Regions from separate parts of the Bradyrhizobium ingae genome, predicted to be linked through region 1. Evidence: riboswitches for the same ligand, from Rfam matches in the RefSeq annotation. Region 1 holds a riboswitch; each other region holds the start of a gene.
What was found. A riboswitch is a leader RNA that binds a small molecule or an ion and turns the genes downstream of it on or off. The one in region 1 is predicted to bind cobalamin.

Region 1 (4,320 bases):
GGACGTCATGCGTAGCGGCGTCTCCACACTCGGCTGCGTGCTGCCGGAAGCCCACGACCACAACCATCCCGGCGCCCGCGACATCGCCGATCGCCTGATGGCGTCACTCGGCTCGATGCTGCTCTACTGGCATCATTTCGCCCAGAACGGCCGCCGTGTCGAGGTCGAGACCAACGATGACACCATCGGCGGGCACTTCCTGCATCTCTTGCACGGCCGCAAGCCGTCGGACTCCGATATCCGCGCTATGCACACTTCGCTCAACCTCTACGCGGAGCACGAATTCAACGCTTCGACCTTCACCGCCCGTTCGATCGCCGGCACCGGCGCCGATATGTATTCGGCGATAACGGGGGGAATCGGTGCGCTGCGCGGGCCGAAGCATGGCGGCGCCAACGAGGTCGCCTTCGAGGTGCAGAAGCGCTATGGTGACGTGGACGAAGCCGATGCAGACATCCGCCACCGCGTCGCCGCCAAGGAGGTCGTGATCGGGTTCGGCCACCCCGTCTATACGATCGCCGACCCCCGTAACAAGGTGATCAAGGAGGTCGCGCGCCGCCTGTCGCGCGAGGCCGGTTCGATGAAGATGTTCGAGATCGCCGACCGGATCGAAGCCGTGATGGCGGAAACCAAGAAGATGTTCGCAAATCTCGACTGGTTCAGCGCGGTATCCTATCACATGATGGGCGTGCCGACGGCGATGTTCACGCCGCTGTTCGTTATCGCTCGCACGTCGGGATGGGCTGCACATATCATCGAGCAGCGCATCGACAACAAGATCATCCGCCCGTCGGCGAACTACGTCGGCCCGGAGAATCTGACCTTCGTGCCGCTTGCACAACGCAATGGATCGCGCTCGTCGGTTCGCGCCGCCTGAGGAACAACGGATGCCCTATCTCGTCGCCGCCGATCTGCCGCAAGAGCCCGCTGGTCTTTGCTTCCGCGAGCTCTTGAAGCAGCCCGGCATCCTGAAGCTTCCCGGCGCTCACAACGGCATGGCGGCGCTCCAGGCCAAGGCGGCCGGCTTCGAGGCGTTGTACCTCTCGGGCGCAGCCATGACGGCCTCGATGGGCCTGCCCGATCTCGGCATCATCACCGTGGATGAAGTCGCCTTCTTCATCCGCCAGATCGTCCGCGCATCGGGCCTGCCCCTTCTCGTCGATGCTGACACCGGCTACGGCGAAGCCCTCAACGTCATGCATGCCACGCGCGTGTTCGAGGATGCCGGCGCGGCCGCGCTTCACCTCGAAGACCAGATCCTGCCGAAGAAGTGCGGGCACCTGAATGACAAGAAGATTGCGGATGCAAACGACATGGCGGCAAAGGTTGCTGCCGCCGCGAAGGGCCGCCGCAATCTCGTGATCATCGCCCGCACCGATGCTGCCGCAAGCGAGGGCCTCGACGGCGCGGTTGCGCGTGCCAAGCTCTACATGGAAGCAGGCGCCGATGCGATCTTCCCCGAAGCGCTCAACACCGCCGAGATGTTCCGCGCCTTTGCCCAGCGCATGCCGGGCGTGCCCCTGCTCGCCAACATGACCGAATTCGGCAAGACCCCGTTCTTCACCGCCGCCGAGTTCGAGGCGATGGGCTACGCGATGATAATCTGGCCCGTGTCGTCGCTGCGCGTGGCGAACAAGGCTCAGGCAGAACTTTATGCTGCAATTGCGCGTGATGGCGGCACGCATAAGCTGGTCGACCGCATGCAGACGCGCGCGGAACTCTACGCGACGATCGGATTACACAATTACGAAGCTTTGGATTCTTCGATCGTCCAGACAATCGTTCCGTGCGGTATGCCACAGCGCAAGTGAACGGCGGGAGGTTGACGGAACCCCACCGTTGCAGCTAATCGGAGATGTCGAGGTTCTCCGGGTCCCACTTGATCCGGAGCTAAGAGGGAAGCCGGTGCGCTCCCGGTCCATTCGGACTGATGCAATGCCGGCGCTGCCCCCGCAACTGTAAGCGGTGAGCCCGCATCCAAAAGTGTCACTGAAGCGCATGCTTCGGGAAGGCCAGGATGCAGGCGATGACCCGCGAGCCAGGAGACCTGCCCCGACAACATAATCGTCCACGGGCGGGGTGTCCCGGTGGTACGCCAAGCAGCTGCCGCATCACGGCTGCACTGCCTGCGTCCGCCATGGCCTTTGCCCCCACCACAAGGGGTTAAAGCTATGACTTCTCTTTCACTTCCTGTCGCAACACTCGGCACGCCCCGCATTGGGCCACGCCGCGAACTCAAGCTTGCCCTCGAAGGCTTCTGGGCCGGCAAGATCACCGAGAAACAGCTTCTCGAAACCGCAGCCGGGCTTCGTGCCGCCAACTGGGCGCGCCAGAAATCGCTCGGCGCGACCATCATCCCGTCGAACGATTTCTCGCTCTACGACCAGGTGCTCGACACCAGCGTCATGGTCGGTGCCATCCCCGACGCCTATGGCTGGAAGGGCGGCCCGGTCTCGCTCAAGACCTATTTCGCGATGGCGCGCGGTTCACAGGGCGACACTCACGATGCAAGCTGTGGTCACGCCCATCACGGTCACGGCGCGACTGCGCAGGAAATGACCAAGTGGTTCGACACCAACTACCACTACATGGTCCCGGAATTCCACAAGGGCCAGACCTTCAAGCTCTCCTCGCGCAAGGTGATCGAGGAATACGATGAAGCGAAGGCGCTCGGCTATCAGACCCGCCCGGTGCTGGTCGGTCCCGTCACCTTCCTGAAGCTCGGCAAGAGCCATGACATGGCCGTCGATCCGGTCTCGCTGCTCGACGGCCTGCTGCCGGTCTATGTCGAGGTACTCCAGGAACTGGCTAAGCGCGGCGCAGAATGGGTCCAGATCGATGAGCCGTGCCTGGTTCTCGATCTCAAAGAGACCGAGCAGAACGCGCTGCAGCGTGCCTATGCGCGCTTCGCCAAGGACGTCCCCGGCATCAAGATCATGCTCGCCACCTATTTCGGTGCGATCGGCGACAATCTGTCGACGGCACTCGCACTGCCCGTCGCCGGTTTGCACATCGATCTCATCCGCGCGCCTCAGCAGCTCAGCGAGGTCGAGTCCGGTGCCCGCAAGGACCTCGTGATTTCGCTCGGCGTCATCGACGGCCGCAACGTCTGGCGTTCCAACCTGTCGGCGCTGGTCGAACGGTACAAGCCGGTCATTGCAAAGCTCGGCATGGGCCGTATGCAGATCGCCCCCTGCTGCTCGCTGCTGCATACGCCGATCGATCTCGAGCTCGAGACGGGTCTCGACCCTGATGTGAAGAGCTGGCTTGCCTTCTCCGTGCAGAAGATCGCCGAGCTCTCCACGCTGGCGAAGGCACTCGCGGGTGACACGAGTGTCGCCGCGGACGCTCTTGCCGCCTCCGATGAGGCCGCGAAAGCCCGCCAGACCTCGCCGAAGATCCACGATGCGGCCGTTGCCAAGCGCATGGCGGCAATCGACGACGCCATGCGCCGTCGCACAAGCGCCTTTGCAAACCGCGCAGAGGTTCAGCGCAAGCGCTTCGGCCTGCCCGCATTCCCGACGACGACGATCGGCTCGTTCCCGCAGACCGCTGACGTCCGCAATGCCCGCGCCGCCCATGCCAAGGGTAAGCTGACCGACGCCCAGTACGAGCAGTTCCTCAGGGAGGAAACCGCCCGCACTGTGCGCTGGCAGGAAGAAATCGGCCTCGACGTACTCGTCCACGGCGAGTTCGAGCGCAACGACATGGTGCAGTATTTCGGCGAGCAGCTCTCCGGCTTCGTCTTCACCCAGTACGGCTGGGTGCAGTCCTACGGTTCGCGCTACGTCCGTCCGCCGATCCTGTTCGGCGACGTCTCGCGGCCGAAGCCGATGACAGTCGAATGGTGGTGCTATTCGCAGTCGCTGACCAAGAAGCCGATGAAGGCGATGCTCACGGGTCCCGTCACGATCCTGAACTGGTCGTTCGTCCGCGACGATCTTCCGCGCAGTGAAGCCTGCCGGCAGATCGCGCTCGCGATCCGCGACGAAGTCACTGACCTCGAAAAGGCAGGAGCGACCATGATCCAGATCGACGAAGCCGCGCTTCGCGAGGGTCTGCCGCTGCGTCACTCCGAGTGGAAGACCTATCTCGACTGGGCCGTGGAGAGTTTCCGCATCTGCTCGACCGGCGTTGTCGATGCCACTCAGATCCACACCCACATGTGCTACTCGGAGTTCAACGCCATCATCGACGCGATTGCGGCGATGGACGCCGACGTCATATCGATCGAGACGTCGCGGTCGAAGATGGAGCTGCTAGACGCCTTCACCGGCTTCAAATATCCGAACGACATCGGACCCGGCGTCTACGACATCC
Region 2 (4,320 bases), on a different contig from region 1:
CGGCTCGCTGCTCGCGGCGTGGCGTGCAGTGACGCGGGTGAGCGTCTTTTGCGGCGACATCACCGTCGTCACATCGAGGAGGCCGAGGCCGGCTGTCTCTCCGGCCGGCCCCTCGATGCCCTCGGGATCATCCACGCTGTGCCCGAGCATCTGGTAGCCGCCGCACACGCCGAGCACATGACCGCCGCGGCGGTAATGCGCGAGGAGATCGATATCCCAGCCTTGCGCGCGCAGGAAGGCGAGATCGCCGCGCGTCGATTTCGAGCCGGGGATGATGACGAGGCGCGCGTCGCCCGGGATCGCTTCGCCGGGACGGACCATGACAAGGTCAATGTTTGGCTCCAGCTTGAGCGGGTCGAGATCGTCGAAATTGGCAATCCGCGACAGCGCCAGGAATGCGATCTTGCAACGGCCGGGCTTTCGCGCGTCGCCCAGTCCCAACGCATCCTCGGCCGGCAGTTCGCCAGCGCGCGCGAACCAGGGCAGCACGCCAAAGCCGCGCCAGGCTGTCTTTTCCTGGATCAGCCGGTAGCCATCATCGAACAGCGTGGGATCGCCGCGAAACTTGTTGATGACGAACCCCTGGATCATCGCGGCATCGTCGGGATCAATCACGGTCTTAATGCCGACGAGTTGCGCGATCACGCCGCCGCGGTCGATGTCGCCGACCAGCACGACGGGGACGTCGGCCTTGCGGGCAAAGCCCATATTGGCGATGTCGGCCTTGCGTAGGTTGACCTCGGCCGGGCTGCCGGCGCCTTCGACCAGGACGAGATCGGCGCGCGCCTTGAGGCGTTCGAAACTTTCGAGTACCGCGTCCATCAGCGAAGGTTTCATCGCCGCGTAGTCGCGCGCGCGTGCGGTGGCGATGCGCTTGCCCTGCACGATGATCTGCGCGCCGACATCGGTCTCGGGCTTGAGCAACACGGGATTCATGTCGGTGTGTGGCTCGACGCCGGCCGCGAGCGCCTGGAGCGCCTGGGCGCGGCCGATCTCGCCGCCGTCGATGGTCACCGCCGCGTTGTTCGACATGTTCTGCGGCTTGAAGGGGAGGACGCCCAGGCCGCGGCGCTTTGCGGCGCGCACGAGCCCCGCGACGATGAGCGACTTGCCCACGTCCGAGCCAGCCCCCTGGATCATCAATGCGCGCGCCATCGCAAAAGTCTCAGAACTCGACGCCGGCTTGCGCCTTGATGCCGGAGCGGAACGGATGTTTCACCAGCGTCATCTCGGTGACGAGATCGGCGATCTCGATCAACTCGTCCTTGGCGTTGCGTCCGGTGAGGACGACATGCGTCATCGGCGGCTTCTGCGTCTTCAGGAAATCGACGACCTCGGCGATATCGAGATAGTCATAGCGCAGAGCGATGTTGATCTCGTCGAGCACGACCATGCGCAGGCGTTCGTCCGATATCAGCTCCTTCGCCTTCTCCCAGGCGGCGCGCGCGGCGGCGATGTCGCGGGCGCGGTCCTGCGTCTCCCAGGTAAAGCCTTCACCCATGGCGTGGAACTGGCAGAGGTCGCCAAAGTGCCCCGTGAGCAGCCGCCGCTCGCCAGTATCCCAGGCGCCCTTGATGAACTGGACGACCGCGCAGGGCAGGCCGTGCGCGACACATCGAACGATCATGCCGAAGGCCGAGGAGGATTTCCCCTTGCCAGCGCCGGTGTGGACGATAATCAGTCCCTTTTCACCGCTCTTGGTCGCCATGATCTTGTCGCGGGCGACCTTGATTTTCGCCATTTTCGCAGCATGCCGGGCGTCGGCTTCCTCCGCCGCTGGGGTATCCGATTCAGGCGTCATGGGACGTGGTCCTTCGGCTTGACAAGTGGCGGCCATGGGCAAATGGTGGGCCAGCGTTGGTTCCTGTCCTACGACAGGCGAAGAGGGAATGCGATAGGGCTCGAATCGGCAAGATTCGTGTTCGAAAAGCAGCCGCCCCCGCGACCGTGACCGGAGAGATGCCCGAAGCCACTGATCCCCTGGGATCGGGAAGGCGGGGATCGAAGGGATAAACCCCTGCTCCGCAAGCCGGGAGACCTGCCAGCGCGAATGTTTTGGACCGGCGGACGGGGTGTTCCGCGACGGGGAAACGAACCATCTTTCGCGTGGTTCGTGCGCCTCATCGCCTCCCGCAGATATCCTGGAAGGGGCGATGGCCGTCACACTTCATGTTTGCATCACCTGCCGCGCTGGCCAGACGCTCGGCGAAGGTGAAACCACGCCGGGCGCGCGGCTGCACGCCGCGATCCTCGACGCCGGCGTGCCCGCGGGCGTCAACCTGGTTCCCGTCGAATGCTTGTCGGCGTGCAGCCAGGGCTGCTCGGTGGCGCTCACTGCGCCCGGCCGATGGTCCTATGTCTACGGCCGCCTGTCGGATGCCAATGCGAACGACGTGATCGCAGGCGCTTCGGCTTACGCGGCCGCGCCCGATGGAATCGTGCCATGGCGCAGCCGACCTGAGATCTTCCGCAAGCAATCGCTTGCGCGCATTCCCCCCATTGCCGTCGTGCCGGAGGCCGCCGAATGAACACGCTCGCAAAAGTCCCGGTCACGGTCGTCACGGGCTTTCTGGGATCAGGCAAGACGACGCTGATCCAGCATCTGATCACCAATGCCAACGGCAAGAAGCTCGCGGTGCTCGTCAACGAGTTCGGCAGCCAAGGCGTCGACGGCGAGATCCTGAAATCCTGCGCAGATGCCAATTGTCCGGAGGAAAACATCGTCGAGCTCGCCAACGGCTGCATCTGTTGCACCGTGGCCGACGACTTCATTCCGGCGATGGAGCAACTGCTCGCGCGCCGGGTGAGGCCCGATCACATCCTGATCGAGACATCGGGGCTGGCGCTGCCGAAGCCGCTGCTGAAAGCGTTCGACTGGCCGGAGATCCGCTCGCGCATCACGGTCGACGGCGTGATTGCGCTCGCCGACGCCGAGGCCGTTGCGGCAGGCCGCTTCGCACCGGATCCGGATGCCGTGGAAGCGCAGCGCGCTGCCGATGAGAATCTCGATCATGAGACGCCGCTGTCGGAGGTGTTCGAGGACCAGATCGCCTGCGCCGATATCGTGCTGCTCACCAAGGCCGATCTCGCAGGCGCGGCAGGGCTCGAGGTCGCCAAAGCGGCGATAGCGGCCGAGATGCCGCGCCCCGTGCCGATGCTGCCGGTCGTCGACGGCGCGGTGGACTTACGCGTCATCCTCGGCCTGGAAGCTGCGGCCGAAGACGATCTCGCCGCGCGCCCCTCGCATCATGACGGCGAGGACGAGCACGAGCACAATGATTTCAACTCCGTCGTGATCGATCTGCCCGAGGTCATCGATGTCGAGGCGCTGATCGCCTCGGTGCAGCGGCTGGCGCGCGAGCAGAACGTGCTGCGCGCAAAGGGCTATATTGCGGTCAAGGGCAAACCGATGCGGCTGTTGCTGCAATCGGTCGGCGAGCGCGTGCGGCACCAGTTCGATCAGCCCTGGGGCGTGCGTCCGCGACAATCCAAGCTGGTCGTGATCGGCGAGCATGGCGATATCGACGAGACCGCGATCAAGGCGGGACTTGGTATTCCAGGACTTGATATCTGATGCACGTCGTCTTCCGCGAGAGCCGTGGTCTCGAAGAGACCGCGACGCCAAGGGACATCGGTCAGGACCCGGCCGATCTCGTGGTGCTCTCGTTCTCGGATTCCGATCTCGCCGCGTTCGCTGCCGGCTGGCGGCGAGGGTGCGCCAGCCTGCCGTCGCTGCGGCTCGCCAATCTCGCCGAGCTGCGTCATCCGCTGTCGGTTGATACCTATATCGAGCGGACGCTGTTGCACGCGCGCGGCATTCTGGTGCGCCTGATCGGCGGCGAGTCCTATTGGGCCTATGGGCTCGCGGCCCTTCAGCAACTGGCGAAGGACCGCGGCATCGCGCTTGCCGTGTTGCCGGCGGATGGCCGCGACGATGAGCGGCTGGATGCATTCTCGACCTTGCCGGTCTCGACGCTGAGGCGGTTGAAAGTGCTCTGCGACAAGGGCGGGCCGGTCGCCGCACAAGCCGCGATCGCGCAGCTTGCGCTGGCCTCGGGCCTCTATGCGGGGCCGGTGGTTGGCGAGATCGAGGTCCCCGAGATCGGTTTCTACGAGCCGGGGCGCGGTGTTGTCGGGGCGCTGCCCGATCCCGGCGAAAAACCTCGCGCGCTCGTGACCTTCTATCGCTCTTATCTCACGGCTGCTGACACGGCGCCGGTCGATGCGCTGATCGCAGCGCTGCGGGAGAAGGGATTCGATGCCCATGGCGTGTTCGTGACGTCATTGAAGGCGCCGGGCGTTGCCGATTGGCTGCGGGCG
Region 3 (4,320 bases), on a different contig from region 1:
CAGAACGCAATCCCGAGCCAGCGGTGCAGCAGGATCATTGCGCCCAGCATGCTATCAGTGCCTCACCACTTGAACGCGGCGGAGATCTCGTAGGTGCGCGGTGCGCCCAGCAGGACCTGATCGGGGTAGAACGGATCGCCCCAGACCGCATAGCGCTTGTCAGTGACGTTGCGCACGCGGAACGTCAGACGCGTCTGCTCGACGGCGGAGAACACCGACTTCGGGATGTCGACGAAAGCGTAGACGTCCGCGATCGTGTAGGCGTTCAGCGTCACGGTGTTCGCATCGGTGTTGTAGCGATCGCCGACGTGACGTCCGACGACGCCGAACTCCACCGGCCATGGTGTAAAGAAGCGATAGGACGCGCCGGCATTGGCGACGATGCGCGGCACATTCGGCGGCGTGTTTCCGGAGAACGAGCCACCGGCGAAATCGTAGTCGGCATAGCGCGCATCGACGTAGGCGATATTGCCCCACAGCCGCATGGCATCCGTCACGCGCACGGCACCGGCGAGCTCAACGCCCTTGGACTCCTGCCGCCCGGCGATATTGAGCTGCATGCCGCCGGCGGCCGCGTAGACGTTCTTGCGCAAGATGTCGTAGGCCGAGAACGACCACTCAGCCCTGTTGTCCCAGAACAGATGCTTGACGCCGGTCTCGTAGGTACGCGAGGTCGTCAGGTCGAGCGGCTGGGTGGGCGCGAGCAGGAAGACGTTGTTGGCCGAGACATCGGCGCCGGTCGCGTACTGGCTGAAGAAGGTCAGGCCGGGCACCGCTTCCCAGGTGTAGCCGATGCGGCCCGTCACCGGCGCCCAGTCTTTCGTGAACGGAAAGCCTGCCTTCTCGAGGCCGCTGACGTTGGTCGAATTGCGGTCGAGCCCTATATGCTCGACGCGGAGACCACCGACCAGCGCAAAGCTGCGCGTCAGCTTCAGCCGGTCCTCGAACGACAGCGCCTCGTTGTTGATCCGCGCCGTTTGCTGCTGAATCGTGAGGGGGCCATAATAGCCACGCACGGGATCGACGAGCGTGACGGAATCGTGGGGAAAGTCGGCGTTGGCCGCGCCGGGTCTGACGAAATCAAGATCGCTTGCGGCAAGCGTTGTGACAAGGCGGTTGTCGAAGCCTGCGATATTCGCATCCCAGGTTAGATCGGTAATGTTGCCAAACAACCGCTGGCTATGTGCAACGTAAAAGCGGCCGCGATCGACTTGGTTCGAAACAGAGTTGAAGGCCTCCACCTCGTTGTTGAACCACGAGCGCTCCGCGCCATAGCCATAGGCTTGGCTCTTCAAGGTCAGGTCCGGCGCGAGCTTGAGTTCGAAGCCGCCGCGCAGCCACACTTCCTGCGCCACATTGCGATTATCGAGAACGTTGTAGTTGGTGTTGAAGGTACGATCGTCGATCGTGATGGGGCCAAGATTGGTCCCGCTGCTCGAGACATAAGTGCCCGAAACGATCCCCGTCGTCGCGTGCGAACCGCTGAAAGCAATCGGCACCAGCGGCGCACCCCAATAGGCCTTCGAGCGGTCCTCCCGGTACTCGATCGCGCCCCAGATCTTGAGATTGTCCGAGATGCGATAGTTGAGCTGGCTAGAGACGTCGAGCGTCTTGGTATTGGTGTCGTCGGCAAAGCCGTTGAGCGAGGAGCGGCTGACGTCGAACCGGTAGTCCAGGCCCTGCACATTGGTGCTGCCACCGGAGCCGTAATAGGTGCGGAACGAGTTCAGCGAGTCGTAGGCGAAGAACGCCTCGTTCTGCACCGGCCCGGTGTGCGGCTGCTTGGTCACGAAATTGATCGCGCCGCCGCTGGCGCCCTCGCCTGACATCAGCGAGGCAGGCCCTTTCAGAAATTCGATCGCCTCAAGATTGGCCGTGTCCATGACGCGGGAGGTCATGTTCTGTGGGCCGATCTTGATGCCGTTGTAGAGGGTGTTGATCTGGCTGTTGGTGAAGCCGCGCATCGAGAAGGCTGAGGGCTCGGCCGGATTGTCTCCGGCAGTAACGCCGACGGCACCCTGAGCGACGTCCGAAACGGTGCGGTAGCCCTGCTCGCGGATCGTCTCTGCCGAGATCACCTCCACGGTCGCGGGCACCTCGCGCGCGGTCAGTCCCAGGCGTGAAGCGCTTGCGGCCACCGCGTTCGTGTTCAGTGGGGTCTGTGTCACGTTCTGAACGGCCTGCTTTTGCGTGGTCGTGGCGGTCGCCGCTCGGTTCGGCGCCGGTCGCCGGGCGCTCCGCTCATCGCGTCTGTTCGGCTTGGCTGGCTTGCGGTTCTGGTCGATCTGGCGAACCTCGACGGGCGGCAATTGCTCGCGGGCTTGCTGCGCAACGGCTGCGGAAACATCGACGAAGATAAACGGGGTGAGAATGCCGGACGCGCGCAGGAATTTGGGCAAATTGCCGGTACGGGCAGAAGACATGGTTCGGGCCTCGGTATGACGTCAGTGGCACGTCACAGCGAACCAAGTCTCAACCTTCAGCGCATTTCCCGCCTCCGGCTAAGCCAAATGTCTGTACTCCCCGACCGACATCTTCGCGTGTGACCACGGCTGACGGCAGGTCTCCTGGCTCGCGGGTCATGACCTCTTCGCCGCCTTCCCGGGACCGAGAGCCCAGTGGCTTGTGACGAAGGATTCTCCGCTTACAGTTGCGGGGGCAGCTACGGCATTGGGGAAACTCCCCGCACCGCATTCCCTTTTCATCCCCGGATGGGGAAACCGTCACGAGCATCTATGATTAAGAGCAAGAGAGAGTCAATGTGGAAGCTGCGGCGTTCTTGTCGCAGCAGCGCAAATATCCTTTGCAAGTATCGTTGGAGACGTTGAATGGAAGGGGACACCTTCCTCTGGCTCGTAAGACACGCCGTTGTCGATGGCATCGCAGGGACGATCCACGCCATGGACGCGCCGGCCGATCTCAGCGACCGGACGCGACTGGACGCTCTGCGACGGCATCTGCCGGCGGGGGCCGCGAGCTACGCGAGCCCGGCCCGGCGGACCCTCGAAACGGCACGCGCGCTCGGGCTTGAGCCGGTCTGCGTGCCCGCCTTCAGCGAGCAGGATTTTGGCGAATGGAGCGGACGACGTCACGATGAACTCGCTGCCGCGGGCGGCGCGGCCTATGCAAAGTTCTGGGCCGATCCGGCCGGCTCGAAGCCCCCAGGCGGCGAAAGCTTTGAAGACCAAATCGCCAAAACGCGCGAAGGCCTTCACCGTATCGAAGGAGGATCAGCGATCCTCATCGTCCATTCCGGCACCATCCGCTCTGCCCTATGCATCGCGCTCGACCTCGCACCACAAGCGGCCCTGCGTTTTGCGATCGATCCGCTCTCGCTCACCCGCATCGACCGGCTGTCGGATGGCTGGCGCGTCGTCTCGGTCAATCAGACGATCGCTTGAGTCTCACGCCGGGCGGTCCGGAACATTGGCCTGCGCGAACGTCGCCATGCCATTGTGCAGAGCGCAAGCAAGCCGCACCAGCGGCAGCGCGATCGCCGCGCCTGATCCCTCCCCGAGCCGGAGATCGAGGCTGACCAGCGGCTGAACGTTCAGGGCACGAAGCACCAGGCGATGCCCCTGCTCCGCCGACTGATGCGATGGCAGCAGGAACGGCTGACATGACGGATTGAGGCGCGCGGCCGCCAGCGCAGCAACCGACACGATGAAGCCGTCGATCAGCGTTGGGATACGCCGCTGCGCGGCCGCGATGATCGCGCCGCAGATCGCCGCGATTTCAAGGCCGCCGACCGTACGCAGGACCTCCTCCGCGGACGCCGCCTTCGTCAGGCCATGCCGCACGAGCGCAGCATCGATCACGCGCGCCTTGTGTGCGCGACCCGCAGCATCGACACCGGTGCCGCTGCCTGCGATTTCGTCGGCGCTCACACCCAGCAGGCTTGCCGCGATCGCTGCCGAGGCCGTGGTGTTGCCGATTCCCATCTCGCCGAGGATGAGGAGATCGGGCTGCTTCGCCGCCGCACGCGCCACCGCGCGCTGCCCGCATTCGAACGCAAATGCCAGTTCCGCCGGCTCAAGCGCGGCTTCCACGCTGAAATCGCGGGTGCCGCAGCGCGGCTTGTCCGCGACGATCCCCGCGACCTCCGACTGCGCCAGTGAGCCGGCGTCGACGACCTCGAGGCTCGAACCCAGTTCACGCGCCAGCACCGAGATCGCGGCACCGCCCGCGGCGAAATTCGACATCATCGCGATCGTGACTTCCTGCGGATAGGCCGATACGCCCTGGGCAACGATGCCGTGATCGCCGGCAAAGATGATGATCGGCACGCGCGCGGCGCGAGGCTCTTCCGTCTCCTGGAGG

Region 2: linked by a shared signal. The riboswitch ahead of ACV1FX_RS05990 (DUF1636 family protein) and the one ahead of metE (5-methyltetrahydropteroyltriglutamate--homocysteine S-methyltransferase) in region 1 are both predicted to bind cobalamin.
Region 3: linked by a shared signal. The riboswitch ahead of ACV1FX_RS06070 (TonB-dependent receptor) and the one ahead of metE (5-methyltetrahydropteroyltriglutamate--homocysteine S-methyltransferase) in region 1 are both predicted to bind cobalamin.

What each region holds. Positions count from the first base shown of each region.
Region 1 is NZ_JBVUBB010000001.1:361,881-366,200, reverse strand. Features, by position in the region: gene prpC (bifunctional 2-methylcitrate synthase/citrate synthase) at 1-877, shown strand, start outside; gene prpB (methylisocitrate lyase) at 888-1,811, shown strand; cobalamin riboswitch at 1,845-2,069, shown strand; gene metE (5-methyltetrahydropteroyltriglutamate--homocysteine S-methyltransferase) at 2,172-4,320, shown strand, end outside.
Region 2 is NZ_JBVUBB010000003.1:207,238-211,557, forward strand. Features, by position in the region: gene ACV1FX_RS05980 (cobyric acid synthase) at 1-1,155, opposite strand, end outside; gene cobO (cob(I)yrinic acid a,c-diamide adenosyltransferase) at 1,166-1,801, opposite strand; cobalamin riboswitch at 1,842-2,060, shown strand; gene ACV1FX_RS05990 (DUF1636 family protein) at 2,154-2,528, shown strand; gene cobW (cobalamin biosynthesis protein CobW) at 2,525-3,574, shown strand; gene cobN (cobaltochelatase subunit CobN) at 3,574-4,320, shown strand, end outside.
Region 3 is NZ_JBVUBB010000003.1:223,316-227,635, reverse strand. Features, by position in the region: gene ACV1FX_RS06075 (PepSY domain-containing protein) at 1-50, opposite strand, end outside; gene ACV1FX_RS06070 (TonB-dependent receptor) at 63-2,423, opposite strand; cobalamin riboswitch at 2,541-2,740, opposite strand; gene ACV1FX_RS06065 (histidine phosphatase family protein) at 2,829-3,401, shown strand; gene cobT (nicotinate-nucleotide--dimethylbenzimidazole phosphoribosyltransferase) at 3,405-4,320, opposite strand, start outside.